2 regions of the Lactobacillus sp. ESL1191 genome follow, and region 2 is predicted to be linked to the other one. Evidence: predicted binding sites of a transcription regulator. Region 2 holds the regulator's gene; the other holds the start of a gene.
What was found. Region 2 encodes LexA, which represses DNA repair genes until DNA is damaged. Its sites were predicted from a motif close to CNAACANNTGTTNG; they were not measured.

Region 1 (8,903 bases), 470 kb from region 2:
TAGCTCTAGCAGCTAAGGATATTAGGATTGAGGCCCCGATTCCAGGCAAACCTTTCATTGGAATAGAAGTTCCTAATCAGACGACCTCCGTAGTGGCCTTTAAAGATGTGATGCAGAATCAGGATCTTGAGGCCCAGGAGGATCCAATGGAAGTACCTTTGGGCAAAGATGTTAGCGGCCAAATCGTTTCAGTTAACCTGGCTAAAATGCCCCACCTGCTGATAGCGGGTTCAACTGGGTCCGGTAAGTCAGTGGCCATTAACACGATTTTAACCAGTATTCTAATGAAATCAACTCCCGACCAGATAAAGATGATTTTGATTGACCCTAAGATGGTTGAGCTATCAGTTTATAAGGGCGTCCCCCACTTACTGATTCCGGTTGTAACAGATGCCAAATTGGCGGCTAACGCTTTGAGCAAGGCCGTCAAGGAAATGGAACGACGCTACAAATTGTTTGCCGCAAGCGGTGCCCGCAATATGGCGGAATTCAATGAAAAAGTTCGGCTTAATAACCAGGACAAGTCTAAACCGGCGATGTCTGTGCTACCCTACATAGTGGTTGTAGTCGATGAACTGAGTGATCTAATGATGGTTGGGGGTCGCGATGTTGAAGGCGCAATTGTCCGCTTAGGACAAATGGCCCGGGCCGCTGGTATTCATATGATTTTAGCGACCCAGCGCCCAAGTGTTGATGTGATTACGGGGTTAATCAAGGCTAACGTGCCGTCAAGAATATCTTTTGCTGTTTCCAGCGGGGTTGATTCACGGACGATTTTAGATCAAACGGGAGCCGAAAAATTGATCGGCCGGGGCGACATGCTGTATATGCCAGTTGGAGCCGCCAAGCCTGAACGAATTCAGGGGGCTTATATTGCTTCCCATGAAGTAGAAAAAGTTATTACCTGGGTTAAAGACCAGCAAAAGCCTGAATATGACCAAGAAATGATTCCGCAAAAGGGAGAGGCAGCAGCTGAAAGTGTAACTGAAGAACCTCAGGATGAGTTTTATGATCAGGCAGTTGATTTGGTCAGAAGACAGCAGGGCGCCAGCGTTTCGATGTTGCAGCGCCGGTTTCGAATTGGTTATAATCGAGCGGCACGAATTGTTGATGAAATGGAAAAAAGAGGAGTAGTGGGCCCACCAGAAGGGTCAAAGCCCCGACAAGTATTCCTTCCTCCTGTAAAAGACGAAAAAAATAACTAAATTTTTTAAAAAAAGTTTATCATATGATAGTTTTGCGCTATTTTACGAGAAATTAATGGTAAAATTATAACGAATCAAAATATTGGGATTTGGTGTAGAAATAAGGCCACAATTGTTATATAATTATTTCGCTGTTTATAAGCAATTAATTAATAAATAGCCTAAAAGGATAAAATAAAAATGCAGCGAGCAATCATATTTGGTGCTAGCGGTGGGATAGGTCGTGCAATCAGTGAAGTTTTAGCAGGGGCTGGTTGGTCTCTTTATATTCATTGTAGTACTAACTGGTCTGCGGCCAGTGACCTGAGTGCAGAGCTAAGCCATCGATTTCCGCAACAGGATTTTATTCCGGTTAAGTTTAGTTTTTTGGCTGAAGATAGTGCTGTAGTGGCATTTGTTAATCATCTTTTGCCAGTTAACGCGCTTGTTTTTGCCCAAGGAATAACCGATTATCATCTGGTCAATGGCCAGGAACTGACCAAGGTTGACCAGCTGATGCAAGTTAATCTAATAACGCCGATTAAGCTGACTAACTTGCTTGAGTCAGTACTAACCAAAAATGAGTTTAGTCGGATTGTTTACTTAGGGTCGGTTTATGGTGGTGATGGTAGTGCTATGGAGGCGGTGTATAGCTCCTCTAAAGCGGGGCTTGAACGGTTCGCACAGAGTTATGCGCGTGAAGTGGCTTCAGCCAATCTCACCGTAAATGTGCTCGCGCCTGGTGCAGTTGACACCGCGATGAATGCCCAGTTTGATTCTGAAGCCATAGCAGCACTAAAGGCTGAGTTACCGATTGGCCGTTTAGCCACAACCAGCGACATCGCTTTTTGGGTTAAGACACTGCTTGACCGCCAATCTGGCTATTTAACTGGCCAGACAATCTATGTGAGCGGTGGTTGGCTTAAATGATAGTAAAAAATTATGGCAATATGTGATATGCTCAAAGTATAAATAAAGAATAAAAGAGGGTAATTATGGCAGATATCGGAGAAAAATTACAGCACGCCAGAGAAGCAAAAGGATTTTCAATTGAAGATGTTGAAAAAGCGACTAAGATTCAAAGTAGATATCTGATAGCGATTGAGCAGAATGATTTTGCTAAACTTCCTGGCGACTTTTATGTCCGGGCTTTTATTAGGCAATATGCGCAAATTGTTGGCCTTGATGGTAAGCAATTATTGAGTGAATATCATAAAGAGATTCCTAAGGCTGAACCAGAAGAATATGTTGAGGAATCACTCGATAATAAGAGTGAAGAAGTCCGAAAGACGACCAGTAAGAAGAAAAAGCTGTGGCAGGACTATTTGCCCCGAATTATTATTGGCCTCGGTGTAGTTGTGGTTCTGCTGGTTTGCTACGTTGTTTACGCGCACTTCTCAGCTAACAACAACCAAGACAATTCGGCTAACGATGTGGCTGTTTCTTCGGAAAGTTCACAAAAACGCAAAAAGTCTCGGCCTAAAGTGGTTAATCCGGTCAAAATACGACAGTTGGCTGATAATCAGTACCAGGTTACTGGTCTAAAGAAAAACGGCAACCGTGACTTAGTCGTCCGTGCTGGTGATCAAGCTACGACTGTGACTATTACCATGAATGGGGTTAGCCAAAGGGCTCAGCCGCTAGCTGCAGGGCAAAAGCACACCTTGAAGCTGCCGGCCAATGTCCAGTCGGTAGTGGTGACGTTAAGCAATGCATCTGGTACCGCCATTTCAATTGGTAAGAAGAAGGTTCCCTACAATGGGCAAAACACCGTCCTTTCTTTAACTTTCTTGATTGGAAAACGTAACTCTAACCAGAATCAAGCTAACTCAACTAATTCGAACCAGCACCAGCAATCTGACTCAACTGTTAATAACTCTAATTCAAACCAAACTAATACTAACCAAGGCCAGCAGAGCCAACAAAACCAGGGACAACATCAGTCAACTGGCAATAATACTACAACTAATAACCAACATAGTGGCCAGTCTACCCAGAGTAACCAGCAGACTGGACATGGGAACAATCAGACCAATGGTAGCGATCAGAACAAGCAAAGCGGGAGTGATTCAGCTAACAATGATGGTGATAAGAAATAGTGAAATAAGGAGATAGAGCATGAATTTACCTAATAAATTAACGGTATTTAGAATTTTGTTAATACCAGTCTTTATGGTGATTGTCATCTTTGGTGGTAATGCCAGCATCAAGGTTGGTAATACTACGGTATATTGGAATTTACTAGTGGCCGCGGTTGTATTCGCGGTTGCTGCGGCTACGGATTGGTTCGATGGACACATTGCCCGGGCGCAAAATTTAGTGACTAATTTTGGTAAATTTGCTGATCCGCTGGCAGACAAAATGCTAACGATGACAGCCTTTATCATGCTTATTTCTTTGAACTTGGCGCCAGCCTGGGTGGTGGCAATTATTGTCTGTCGAGAATTGGCAGTTACCGGACTGCGGCTTATTCTCGCTGAGAACAAGGGACAAGTGATGGCGGCGGAGATGCCCGGTAAAATCAAAACCACCTGTCAGATGCTCTCAATCATCTTTTTATTAATTGGTAATTTTTTCAATCTTGGTACAATTTTACTCTATCTCGCCTTGATCTTTACCATCTATTCGGGCTGGGATTACTTCCATAGTTCATGGTCTGTCTTTAAAGATTCAATGTAATTTACCTACATAATAACCAAAAACACTAATTTTATTAGTGTTTTTTGTTTGCACTTAAATAGGCAGTAAAGGTTGTCTGAACCCGACTTAATTGATTAACAATAATGAAGTTGCTAGAATTAACTTAAATAGTTCTTGAAAAAAGGGGGGTTATGGTAAAGAGACTCTGATGGTTGAGTTCAAAAAGGTGACTAAGTTATATCCGAAGGTCAAAAAAACCAGCCGTAGCAAATATTAGTTTTGCAATAAATAAGGGGGGAATTTTGCTGTTTGATTGGGACTTCAGGGTCCGGTAAAACAACTTTAATGCGCATGATTAGTGTAACTAAAGGGCAAGTATTAGTAACTGGCAAGGATGTGCGGACCTTTAACCCGGTTAATTTACGGCGTCATATTGGCTATGTGATCCAAAACAATGGTTTGATGCCGCATATGACGATTAGGGAAAACATTGTTCTAGTTCCCAAATTACTCAAGTGGCCCAAAGACAAACTGACAAGTGCGGCGCAAAGACTAATCAAACTGGCTTAGCTCTCCGCATCATGCTTGACCGTTATTCAATGGAGTTGTCTGGGGGGCAGCAGCAACGGATTGGTGTTGTTCGTGCGCTAGCTGCCAACCAAAACCTAATTCTGATGGTTGAACCCTTTGGTGCCCTGGACCCAATTACGCGTGAAAGTTTACAAAAACTGGTTCAAAACCTGCAAATGCAACTGGGTAAGACAATTGTGTTTGTCACACATGACATAGATGAAGCCTTAAAATTAGCAACTAAGATTGTTGTTTTGCATGATGGAAAGTTAATTCAAGTGGGTACACCTGATGAGATTTTACATCATCCGGCAAATGATTTTGTTAAAAGTCTAATCGGAGAAGAGCGGCTTGCGGAAGCAAAATATGAAACGGTTAAGGTCAAAAATGTGATGTCAACTGGGCCAGTTAAGATCAATCTGGGAGCAACTCTGATTGACGTCTTGACCATGATGAAAAAACGTCACGTTGACACTTTATTAGTCGTTGACGATGGTAATCACCTTAAGGGCTATATTTCTATTGATGACTTACCGTGTAGAGATTTTAAAGTAAGTAGTGTGAGTGATATTTTACTAACCGATATTGCTAGTGTAGGTCCAGAAAAATATTTGCGTGACAACTTCCGGCGGTGTTGAGTCGCAATGGGCAGTATATTCCGGTAGTCGACGCGGATCGGAAGCTAGTTGGAATAGTTACTAGGTCAAGTTTGGTCAACGTCGTTTATGAAAAAATCTGGAGCGATAAAAGTTCCCTAGACGAGCGGTCATCAAAAGAGGCGAAATAAAATGACAACGTTTTTGGCTCAACATGGTTCAGAGCTAATTGTTAAAACGTGGCAGCAAATATCCATTTCATTTATTGCATTGGCTTTGGGTATCATTGTGGCAGTGCCACTTAGCCTTATTCTAATGAAGTTTCATCGCATTGCCAAAGTAGTAATTGCGCTTGCTAGTATGTTGCAGACGATACCTGCCTTGGCTCTTCTAGCAATGATGATTCCTTTTTTGGCGTGGGTCGGGTGCCGGCAATTATTGCGCTTTTCTTATACAGTCTGATGCCGATTTTGCGTAATACCTATGTTGGCTTGACTAGTGTAAATCCCGATACGATTGATTCAGCGCTCGGACTTGGAATGACAGAGGTGCAGCTGATGCTTAAAGTTGATATTCCCCTGGCAATGCCGGTACTCATGGCGGGTATCCGATTATCAGCAATCTATATCATTGCTTGGGGCACCCTCGCTTCTTATATCGGTGCGGGTGGATTGGGCGATTTCATCTTCAATGGGCTTAGTCTGTATCAACCTGATTTAATTTTTGTTGGCACAATTCCGGTAATTATCTTAGCTTTGCTGACAGACTATTTGTTAGGGAAGTTGGAACACAAAATCACGCCCCAGGGAATATAAAGGAGGATCATCATGAAAAACAGCTTTAAAAAAATCCTGCTGCTGGTGCTGACTTTTTTGCTAGTAATGGGGACGAGTGCTTACGGCTTACCAGGTCTGGCTGATACCCAAGTAAGTAAAGCAAATATTCGCATTACGGCCCTGACCACAACGTCATCGATTCGGGTAAGAGCATGGGTATGACCAGACTACAGTTATTGTATCTGGTGCGTTTGCCACTGTCGTTATCGGTAATTAGGCTTGAAAAATGTGCTGGTCATCGCAAACTGAATTACGTCAATCGGTTCATTTGTGGGCGCTGTGGGCCTCGGTGACATTATTATTCGCGGAACTAATGCAACCAATGGCAGTGCCATTATTTTAGCCGGGGCTCTGCCAACTGACTTGATGGCAATCCTGGTCGATACGGTCATGAATTTTGCTCAAAAGTGGCTACAACCCAAAGGTCTTAGCAAGTAAATTTTTAAAGAAATTATGTTTTTTTGGCGTAGTTACTAGTGCAGGTTAAAAGTTTAAACGTTTGTTCGGTTTTCCTTGCAAATTGCGCGTTAATCAAAGTATAATTAGTAAGTATTGAAATGATCATTATTTAGGAGGAAAAATTCTTGGCCAAAGATGAAAAGAAGGCTGCACTAGACGCGGCACTAAAGAAAATTGAGAAGAATTTTGGCAAGGGTGCCGTTATGCGGATGGGCGATAAGGCAAACACCAAAATTTCAACCATTCCTTCTGGTTCACTTGCACTTGATGCTGCACTTGGCGTAGGCGGTTACCCCCGGGGAAGAATTGTTGAAATCTATGGGCCAGAATCTTCTGGTAAAACTACGGTTGCTTTGCATGCAGTGGCTGAGGTGCAGAAACGTGGTGGAACTGCAGCTTATATTGATGCAGAAAACGCGATGGATCCTGCTTATGCCGAAGCATTAGGAGTAGATGTCGACTCACTTATCTTGTCGCAACCGAATACCGGGGAAGAGGGTTTACAAATTGCTGACACCCTGATTACTAGTGGCGCAATTGATATTTTAATTGTCGATTCCGTTGCTGCCTTGGTACCGCAAGCCGAAATTGACGGTGAGATGGGCGATAGCCATGTTGGATTGCAGGCCCGACTGATGAGTCAGGCCCTGCGTAAACTTTCGGGCAATATTAACAAGACCAAAACCATTGCAATTTTTATTAACCAGATTCGGGAAAAAGTTGGCATTATGTTTGGTAACCCAGAAACCACTCCCGGTGGTCGGGCACTTAAGTTCTATGCAACTGTTCGATTAGAAATTAGAAGAGCCGAAAAGATTAAACAGACCGGTGGTGAAATTACTGGTAACCGGGTTAAGATTAAAGTTGTGAAGAATAAGGTTGCGCCACCCTTTAAAGTTGCTGAAGTTGACATGATGTACGGGCAAGGGATTTCCCAAAGCGGTGAGCTACTCGATATGGCTGCAGATAAGGATATCATTGATAAGGCTGGTTCATGGTATTCTTACCATGATGAGCGCATCGGGCAGGGCCGTGAGAATGCGAAAAAATATCTGGAGGACCATTCTGATATCTATGATGATGTTCAACAGCAGGTTCGTCATGCCTACGGCATCGATGAAGATGCTATTGCAGAACGGGAAGACCCAGAAAAGGTCAAGGCCAAAAAGGCTCAAACTGCTAGCGCTACCGACAAGGAGGCTTCTGCAAGTGAAGAAGCCAGTAACAAAAGTAAGTAATTTTGAAGAAATAAACCTTGACCTGTAAACGGGGTCAGGGTTTTTTGGTCAATTCACATGCAGTTGTTTGACATCAGCGGCCCGGTTCTTTATCATTAAGACTGTGTGAATAATCTAAAAGAAATAAAAAAAGGCGATAGTAATCATGACAAAAATATTTTTGATTCCCGTCGCGATTGCTTTTATTTCAATTTTATTGGGTGCCGGTATTGGGTTTTATTTCCGAAAGCAGATTTGGGAAAAGAAAGCGCAGCATGCGCAAAACGATGCAGACCATATTTTAACCGAAGCAAAAGCACAAGTAGCTGCCGCTAAAGCAGAAGTCAATGCCCAGAAGCAGGAAGCTGATGCTTTGAAGCAGAGTGCACAAAACACTAAGAAAGAAAAAATTCTTGAAGCTCAGGAAAAGATTCAAGATTATCGACAAAAAGTTGAAGATGAGTTGCATGTCAAGCGCGATGAGATTGCGCGTGACAATAACCGCCTGAAGCAAAGAGAAGATACACTTGATCATAAGAGTTCTTTACTAGTAGAGAAGGAAAATAACCTTTCTGCTAAAGAGGAGCAACTAAAGCAGGAACAGTCCGAACTAAGTAAAAAAATTCAAACTGCCAATGATTTAGTTGAGCAAAGGAAAGAGAGACTCTATGAGGTTGCCCAGTTAGATGATGAGCAAGCGAAAAAGCTGGTTCTGAGTCAACTAGCTGAGGAATTAAGCAAAGAGCGAGCAGAAATGATTCGTGATAGCAACGAAGAAGTTCAAGCTAAGGCCGATCATTATGCTCGTAAGGTGATTATTGATGCGATTCAAAGCAGTTCAGCAGATACAGTAGCCGAAACTACAGTTTCGGTGGTTGATTTGCCTAATGAGGAAATGAAGGGTCGGATTATTGGCCGAGAAGGTCGCAATATCCGTTCTTTTGAAGCCCTCACTGGAATTGATTTAATCATTGATGATACACCAAAAGTTGTCACTCTTAGTGGGTTTGATGCAATTAGGCGTGAAATCGCTAAAAGGGCAATGGAGCGTCTGATTAAAGATGGACGAATTCACCCAGCTCGAATTGAAGAGACGGTGGACAAGGCTCGTAAAGAAGTAAATGATGACATTTATGAGGCCGGTGAAAGCGCATTGATGGAGTTAGGGATTCATAAAATGAATCCAGAACTTGTGAAAGTGCTAGGCAGACTTAAGTACCGCACATCTTATGGACAGAATGTCTTGGGACACTCGATTGAGGTTGCTAAGTTAGCCGGAACAATGGCGGCAGAACTCGGTTTAAATGAAAAATTAGCGGTTCGCGCGGGATTATTACACGATATTGGAAAAGCCATCGATCATGATATTGAAGGTTCACACGTTGAAATTGGTGTGGAATT
Region 2 (8,903 bases):
AGAATTCAAAAGGCACTGAAGAATTTAACCGGTAAGGGTAAGATCTCGGCAGAAGATATCAACACGGCTAGCCGAGAAATTAGGTTGGCATTGCTTGAAGCTGACGTTAACTTTAAAGTGGTCAAGGATTTTATTAAGAAGATCAAAGAAGAGGCGCTGGGCAAGGAAGTACAGGAAAGTCTGAATCCAGGTCAACAGGTCATCAAGATAGTTAATGATGAATTAACTAAGATGATGGGAACTAGCAGCACCACCTTGACCAAGTCTAAACATATTCCAACGATTATTATGATGGTTGGTTTACAAGGTACCGGTAAGACGACGACGGTTGGTAAGCTAGCCAACCAGTTGATTAAACAGGAAAAGGCTCGTCCGTTGCTCATTGCTGGGGATATTTACCGGCCGGCTGCCATTGAACAACTTCAGCAGATAGGGACGGAGCTGCAGGTACCCGTTTATAGTGAACAAGACCAAAAGAACGTTGCCCAAATTGTTGAAAACGGACTTAAGCAAGCTGACCAAAACAAGAATGACTATGTAATTATCGATACTGCTGGTCGGCTTGAAATTGATGAACCGTTAATGGCAGAGCTGGAACAAGTCAAGGCTGTAGCTAAACCTGACAACATTTTGTTGGTTGTCGACGCAATGACTGGTCAAGCAGCTACTGATGTAGCCCAAGGCTTTGATAGTCGGTTGGATATTACCGGGATTATTTTAACCAAACTCGATGGTGATACTCGGGGCGGGGCTGCGCTGTCAATTAGAGCTGTCACAGGGAAGCCAATCATCTATACTGGTCAGGGCGAAAAACTCAGCGACTTGGAACAATTCTATCCAGACCGGATGGCATCGCGAATTTTGGGTATGGGTGACATGCTGACGCTAATTGAGAAGGCTCAGCAGGACTACGATGCCAAGAAGGCTGAAGCGGTTGCAACGAAAATGAAGGAAAATACCTTCGATTTTAATGACTTCATCGACCAGCTGGAACAGGTTGAGAAGATGGGACCACTCGATCAGATTATGAAGATGATTCCTGGCATGGCTGACAACCCGCAGCTCAAAAACGCCAATTTTGATAAAAAGCAAATCACCTACGTTAAGGCCATTGTTTCCTCGATGACCGAGCAGGAACGTGAGGATCCAGAATTACTAAATCCGAGCCGGCGACGTAGAATTGCAGCCGGTTCAGGCCGGCCCATCGTGGAAGTTAACCGGATGATCAAGCAGTTTAAGCAGGCCCGGGACATGATGAGCAAGATCACTAAGGGCAACCTTAAGGGGATGGACCAGTTGCCAGGCATGGATTCGCCGATGGCCAAGATGGCAATGCGCCATATGGGTAAGAAGTTTAAGAAAAATAAAAAGAAACGGATGAAAGTCAAGCGTTTTCGTTCTTAAAGTAGAGCTAATTTCAGCTGTTAAGTAAAAACACTTTACACCTAAAATAAAAGATGCTATATTAATATTCGTAACTTTGAGGAGGAAACTAAATATGTCAGTAAAAATTCGGATGCGCCGGATGGGTGCTAAGAGAAAACCATTCTACAGAATCGTTGTTGCGGACTCAAGAATGCCTCGTGATGGTCGTTTTGTTGAAGAAGTTGGTTACTACAACCCAATTTCAGAGCCAAAAGAATTGAAGCTTGAAGAAGACAAGATTTTGGAATGGTTGAAGAAGGGTGCACAACCTTCGGATACTGTGCGGTCACTTCTTTCGGGTGCCGGCTTAATGAAGAAGCTGCATGAATCAAAATTCACCAAGTAGTGAACAGGTTAGTTAAAAGTTTGAAGCTGCATGCTTCAAACTTTTTTCTTTGGATTAGGAGATAAGATGCTATTTTATGATGTTGCACAAATATTGACAACACATGGTTTAAAGGGTGAATTAAAGGTTAAATTAGTAACTGATTTTCCGGCGGAACGTTTCACCCCCGGTCAGCAGCTGGCCTTAAAAGATGACCCGGAAAGGATTTTGACGGTTGCAAGCAGCCGACCGTTCCAACAATTTTGGCTCGTTAGTTTTGCCGAGGTTGCTGAACTTGCTGCGGCAGCGGAGCTGAAGGGAAAGATGCTAGTGGTCAGCGAAGCAGACCAGCACGAACTGCCGGAAGATGCGTACTACTACCATGATATTTTGGGCTGTACGGTTGTAGACCAGCAAAGTGGTGCTCCGCTTGGTAAGATTACCGGAATAGAGTCGCCAGGAGCCAATGATGTCTGGGAAGTTACCGAGAAAAATGGCCATACTTACCTAATTCCTTATATTGATGAGGTCGTTAAGCAAGTTGATGTTCCTGGGCAAAAGATCTACGTCGAATTACTGGAGGGCTTGCTCGATGAAGATTAATGTACTAACGCTTTTTCCTGATATGTTTACGCCCCTGACTACCTCAATGCTGGGCCGAGGGCTTGAAGATGGAAAGTGGGAACTTAATCTAGTCAACTTTCGCGACTTTACTACCGATTTTCATCACCATGTGGATGATACACCGTATGGTGGTGGAGCCGGAATGGTCTTGCAGATAATGCCAATTAAAAAAGCACTTGATTCACTAGAAGATCAGGGTAAGGTAATCATCACGGCACCGCAGGGTAAGACCTTTAACCAAGAGCGCGCCCAAAGCTGGTCTCTGGAAGAAAATCTAACTTTTATTTGTGGTCACTATGAAGGCTTTGACCAGCGTATTTACGATTTGGCTGATGAAGTCGTATCAATTGGTGACTATGTGTTAACTGGTGGTGAGTTGCCAACCATGAGTATGGTTGATGCCACGGTCCGCCTTGTACCCGGGATTTTGGGTAATGCGGCTTCTCCGGTCGATGAGAGCTTTGCTCGCGGCTTATTGGAATACCCCCAGTACACCAGACCAGAAGATTTTGCTGGCATGAAAGTGCCGCAAGTCTTACTTTCTGGTAATCACCAAAAAATCGCCCAGTGGCGGCACAAGGAAGCCTTGCGGGTAACTTACTTGCAGCGGCCCGACTTACTTGCAAGTTATGAGCTGACTAAAGAAGAGAAACTAATGCTGGCTGAAATCAAAGAAGAAGAGCAAGCTTGATTTGCCAGCAGTTATTTGCTAAGATAATTGAGGTGCGAATTTAACTGCACTAATAGTTATGGGTGTTCCGCTGGCGCCAAGGAGCGTTAATGAAGGCCGCAGAAGGAGAAACACAATGGATCCATTAATTCAAGAATTGACCAAAGAACAATTACGTGATGATATTCCCGCTTTCCGGGCCGGTGACACTGTCCGTGTTCACGTTCGGGTGGTTGAAGGAACGCACGAGCGTATTCAGATGTTTGAAGGTGTCGTAATTAAGCGCAAAGGTGCTGGCATTGCTGCAACTTACACTGTTCGTAAGCTTGCTTCTGGTGTTGGGGTTGAGCGTACTTTTCCGGTTAACGACCCACGTGTCGCTAAGCTAGAAGTCTTGCGGCATGGTCGTGTACGTCGCGCTAAGCTTTACTACTTGCGTGACCGTCATGGTAAGGCTGCACGTATTGCCGAAAAGCGTCGTTAATTCACTTAAAAGAGAATCATCCTTGAAAAAGGATGGTTCTCTTTTTTGCTCTATGGTAAAATCGTTAACAATATATTTGGGAGGAGCTAAGTTATGGCTGAGTTATTTTTGACGGACTTTGATCAGAATCCACGTGCAGTGTTAGAGCCCAACCACGAACAAGCTGAATTAGGTTATCAGTTTCAGCCGAAGTTGTTGTTTGCCTTTACCTCAAGCGAGTCGATTGCCACTTTTTTAAAAACACACGCTCATTGCTTGCGGGGCTATTTCGACTCTTTTGGGGGTAAGATTCCCATTTATGAGGTCGAATTGAACCAGAAAAAAATAACTTTCTGTCAGGCCAAGCTTGGCGCTCCTGCAGCTACAATGCTGCTTGATTGGTTAATTAGTTATGGAGTTCGGCAAGTTCTGGCCGTTGGCTCAGCTGGTGCATTGGTTGAACTACCGGAGAACTACTTTTTGCTTCCAACCAGGGCGATTCGGGATGAGGGCACGTCTTTTCATTACCTTGCTCCAGGTAACTTTGTTGACTTGCAGTCTCCCTTTTTAGCGCAAATAAAAAAATTGCTGAGTGAAATTAATTTTAAGGTTCGTGAAGTGACCACCTGGACGACCGACGGCTTTTTCCGGGAAACCACCAACAAGGTGCGGCAATTCAAGCAGTTAGGGGCAGCTTGTGTAGAGATGGAATGTGCTGCACTGGCAGCGTGTGCACAATTTCGCCAGGTTGATTTTGCGCAGCTTTTGTTCACAGCGGATTCCTTAAGTAAGCCGGAAGAGTATGAAGCAAGGGGCTGGGGTAAAGATGCCCACGGGCGGGCACTAACATTAGCTGGGCAAGTTCTAGCTAAACTTTAAGCGCTACTTTGTGAAATAAACTGTTGTGGAACTCGAGTGAAACCCTCAGATATTTCACAAAGTTGCAATAAAGTACAAATAAAACAGTGCAATAAAAGCAAAATGCTTTGAAAAAGCTTGTGAAGCTTATTTCTGCAATCCATGTGGAAAATTACCCTTTACAAGTGGGACAAGGAATTAGCCCTGCGGCCAGTTGAGCCAAACTAAGATAGCAGTTAAGAAAAGGCGTAGTAGCCAATGAAACCAGTTGACCTGACCATTAAGGGCAAAACCGTTGGCAAGTGCCACAAGCAGCAGGATTCCCAGAAAGGCAATCGTGATAACTTGCTGGTTAAACAGATTAGCTGCTATTAAGCATAGGCCGCTAAGCAAGTTTAACAGCGTGAGCCAGGCGGGTAGCTCATGGTAGGAACTAATTCCTGCTAGGGCCATCACGGCACCGTAGAGAATGGTTAAAATTTTGGTTAGATAAATCATGATAACTTCCTCCTAACCAAATTAAAGCATCGGGGGTCGACCCGACGTCAAGGAGATGAGAAAATGTTTTTAAATGACTTCATCAGGGAAACGGGGGCAACTAGAGACACAATCAGGCACTATGTTGACTTGAACCTGCTGACGCCGAGCCGGCGTGGCAAAAATTATTGGTTTACGGCGAAGGACCAGGATAACTTCAGCGAGATCAAAGAATTGCAGGAGCTGGGCTTTTCTTTGCAGACAATCCAAGCTATCAAAAACCGTCATGACCAGGCGTGTGGGACGGATTACCAATTGGTTGAAAATCTGCAGCTGGTCAATGCTGAGTTGCAAAAAACCACCCAAGAACTGCAGCAACTCAAGCAAAGACAGGCTAAGTTGCAGGAAGTTAAGTTTATTTTGCAAAAAAAGAACCATCCCTCCAGCCTTTAAGTTAATTGGTTAAAGTGCTAGGGACAGTTCTATTATTATTTATTAGTCCAAAAAGTTAAAAATCGTCCGCAAGGTAACCGTTAAATGATGCGGTTGCGGTAGAGGCCAATGACCTTGCCCAGGATCTTGACACTGGGTAAGATAATCGGACTCATGGTATCATTTTCGGGCTGCAGGCGGTAATGTCCGCGCTCCTTATAAAAGCGCTTGACCGTTGCCTCATTTTCGTCGGTCATAGCCACGACAATTTCGCCATTAATGGCTGAATTTTGCTTGCGCACAATCACATTGTCGCCATTCAAAATACCGGCATTAATCATACTCTCGCCCTGAACCGTGAGCATAAAGAGCTCGCCCGCTTCATTGGCAAAATCAGGTGGCAGAGGGAAGTAGTCGTCGATATCTTCAACTGCTAAGATTGGTTGCCCTGCAGTGACCACACCGACGATGGGGATTTCGGTCGGCTTAATGCCCAGAGCTTGTTTACCCTCTTCAGTAATTTCCAAAGCGCGGGGCTTGGTGGCATCTTTAACGATTAGGCCACTACGTTCGAGCCTTGAAAGGTGGCCATGAACCGTTGAAGTGGAAGAGAGGTTAACCCCTTCACAAATTTCCCGAACGGTTGGCGGAAAGCCCCGTTTTTGGACGGTATCATAGATATAACGTAAAATTTCCAGTTGCTTATTAGTTTGTCTGATAGTCATGATTGTGCTCCCTTAGTTGACAATTTTTTGGTTAAGTTAAGTTTAGCAGAGTTTTTTGATTAGTGCAAACAAGTGTTCTAAGTATTTTGAACTTTTTTTCTTGGTCAAAATAAGGTAGACTGCTTTAGGTAAGAGGTGGAAAAAATGACTGAAGATAATGAAAAAAAGCTGATTAACCGGATCAACGAGCTATATCATAAGAAGAAGTCGACGGGTTTGACCGCTGCAGAAGAAAAAGAGCGGGCTAAGCTGCATCAGGAATTTATCAAGAATTTTCGGGCCGGCTTTAAGCAAGATGTTGAAAATCTGGTAATTGTTGACAAAAATGGTAAGGAAGTCACGTCGGAAAAAGCTAAGCAGGCGCAACGTCAAAAAGGTTTAAGAAAAGATTAACTTTGCTCTTTGATTTTACCTGGATTTTCGGTAAGATATATCTATTGGATATGAGGTGATATTTATGAATTTAGGATTAGCGATCTTTTTAATCGTGCTGGCGTTAGTATTGGGCCTAGTAGGTGGCTTCTTTGGTGCTAGAACGTATATGAAGAAGTACTTTAAGGATAATCCGCCAATCAGCGAAGAGATGATTGTTGCCATGATGTCACAGATGGGACAGAAACCTTCAGCCAAGAAGGTAAACCAAGTGATGAGCATGATGAAGCATCAAAAATAAGCATCTTGCTAGATTGAAAAAAGACGGAGCCATCTCCGCCTTTTTGTTTATGTAAGATAGGTGAAAAATGAAAATATTTTTTAAATTGGGTTGGTTCTTTAAAAAAGAACGTAAGCGGTACTTAGTCGGTGTGACCTTTTTGGCTCTGACTTCAATCGTTAACTTGGTGCCACCGCGAATTTTGGGCCTGATGGCCGATCAGTTAAAGTTGGGACATATTAGCTGGCAGGAGTATGGGATGTTAATTCTGGCCATTATCCTAGCGGCATTACTACTATATGGTTTCCGCTATTTTTGGCGCCGCCAAATTTGGGGTGGTTCAGCTGAATTAGAATTGCAGCTGCGAGCAAAGCTGTTTGCTCACTTTATGGAAATGGACCGCACCTTTTACCAGCGGCACCGGACCGGTGACCTCATGGCTCACGCCACCAATGACATTTCGGCGGTGCAGGAAGTAGCTGGAGAAGGGGTTTTAACGCTAGTCGATTCACTGATTATGAGTGTTTCAACGATGGTCGCCATGATTGTTTTTGTCGATTGGCGATTGACCGTTGTAGCGCTTATTCCTTTGCCCTTCTTAGCTTGGGGTGCTTGGAAATTGGGCGACCAGTTGCATGATGCCTTTGACCAGTCGCAAGCGGCCTTCTCACGGTTAAACAACAAAACCCAAGAATCTGTGTCAGGAATTAAAGTGTTGAAGACCTTTGGTCAAGGAAAGGAAGATACCGCCGCTTTTCAACAGATGACGGCTGAAACGATTAATATTAACAAGCGGGTCTTCAAGTGGGATTCGCTGTTTGATCCACTGGGGACCTTACTGATAGGTCTGACCTATACCATCACGATTATTTATGGTGGCCTGCTAGTCAGTAACCAGGTGTTGTCGATTGGCCAGCTAGTTTCCTTTATTGCCTATATCGGCAACATGGTTTGGCCGATGTTTGCCATCGGCTATCTCTTTAATATTTTGGAGCGGGGAAGTGCCAGCTATGATCGTGTGGAAAAGCTTCTCGATGAACAGCCGGCAATTACGGATCAACATGCTAATCCGCAACTTGATGCAGCTGCCATTAACGGGGACTTGAGCTTTCATATTAAGTCGTTTGCCTATCCTGATGAACCGCAGATACCGATTTTGCATGGGGTGGACTTCACACTTAAAACGGGCCAGACACTTGGCCTAGTTGGTAAAGTAGGTGCAGGCAAAACGACCATTATTCAGCTCTTGCTTCGTGAGTTTGACCAGTATGAGGGGCAAATCACCCTAAATGGACACGATATTCGCGAGATTCCTCTTAACATCTTATTGCGGGCCATTTCTTATGTACCCCAAGATAACTACTTGTTTTCAACCAGTATTCAAAAGAACATTGCTTTTTCTAAGGTTAATTCAGCTGAGGATGCGGTTGTGGCCGCCGCCAAGAAGAGTGATCTGCACAATGATATCTTGCAAATGCCGGGTGGTTATAACACTTTGGTTGGTGAAAACGGTGTTTCGCTCTCAGGTGGGCAAAAGCAGCGCATGTCGATTGCGCGTGCCTTACTCAAGCAGAGTCAACTTTTGATTCTGGATGATGCCTTATCAGCTGTTGATGCCAGAACAGAGCAGGCGATTTTACAGTCCTTGCGGCAAGAGCGGGCCGGCAAGACGACCATGATTGCTACCCATAGGTTGACTTCAGTGATGAAAGCGGATCTGATCTTGGTGCTGAAAGATGGGCAAATTGTCGAACGTGGTACCCACGAGCAGTTGCTGGTTCAGCAAGGTTGGTATGCGGACATGTGGCAACGTCAGGAACTAGAAGAAAAGGTAGGTGAGTAAGGATGGACAATGAACATATGCAGTCGGTGTGGTCGCAAGAAATTCCCGTTAAAGAGCAGCTCAGTATCTTTAAACGGCTGCTACGCTTTGTCATGCACTTTAAACGAGAAATGCTGATTGCCGGTATTGGCGCCTTTCTAGTTAGTGTCATTAATGTGTTGCTACCTTATGGGTTGCAGTATTTTTTGGACAATTACTTAATTAAGACTGATGTCACTAGCCAGGTGATTTTATTTGCCGGTCTGCTCTATGCCTTGGGTTCTGTGCTTAAGGGGGGCTTACAGTTTACCTATGAGTACTTTTTTTCCTTGGGTTCAGAGAAGTCGCTGGAAGGTTTGCGCGGTGAACTATATCAAAAGTTGCACACACTGGGAATGCGCTACTTTGACCAGACGCCAGCCGGCTCAAT

Region 1: a site for LexA is predicted at 6,319-6,332, ahead of recA (recombinase RecA). Genes of this name have one in related genera too.

The regions. Positions count from the first base shown of each region.
Region 1 is NZ_CP196365.1:439,559-448,461, forward strand. It holds gene ACSYSN_RS02425 (FtsK/SpoIIIE family DNA translocase) at 1-1,205, shown strand, start outside; gene ymfI (elongation factor P 5-aminopentanone reductase) at 1,386-2,114, shown strand; gene ACSYSN_RS02435 (helix-turn-helix domain-containing protein) at 2,180-3,283, shown strand; gene pgsA (CDP-diacylglycerol--glycerol-3-phosphate 3-phosphatidyltransferase) at 3,303-3,863, shown strand; partial or broken gene ACSYSN_RS02445 (ABC transporter ATP-binding protein) at 4,033-5,181, shown strand; partial or broken gene ACSYSN_RS02450 (ABC transporter permease) at 5,183-5,805, shown strand; gene ACSYSN_RS02455 (hypothetical protein) at 5,818-5,988, shown strand; partial or broken gene ACSYSN_RS02460 (ABC transporter permease subunit) at 5,949-6,264, shown strand; gene recA (recombinase RecA) at 6,411-7,523, shown strand; gene rny (ribonuclease Y) at 7,669-8,903, shown strand, end outside.
Region 2 is NZ_CP196365.1:907,461-916,363, reverse strand. It holds gene ffh (signal recognition particle protein) at 1-1,404, shown strand, start outside; gene rpsP (30S ribosomal protein S16) at 1,499-1,771, shown strand; gene rimM (ribosome maturation factor RimM) at 1,838-2,353, shown strand; gene trmD (tRNA (guanosine(37)-N1)-methyltransferase TrmD) at 2,343-3,065, shown strand; gene rplS (50S ribosomal protein L19) at 3,181-3,528, shown strand; gene ACSYSN_RS04790 (nucleoside phosphorylase) at 3,622-4,386, shown strand; gene ACSYSN_RS04785 (hypothetical protein) at 4,564-4,863, opposite strand; gene ACSYSN_RS04780 (MerR family transcriptional regulator) at 4,927-5,295, shown strand; gene lexA (transcriptional repressor LexA) at 5,376-5,999, opposite strand; gene ACSYSN_RS04770 (DUF896 domain-containing protein) at 6,144-6,392, shown strand; gene ACSYSN_RS04765 (YneF family protein) at 6,457-6,672, shown strand; gene ACSYSN_RS04760 (ABC transporter ATP-binding protein) at 6,740-8,494, shown strand; gene ACSYSN_RS04755 (ABC transporter ATP-binding protein) at 8,497-8,903, shown strand, end outside.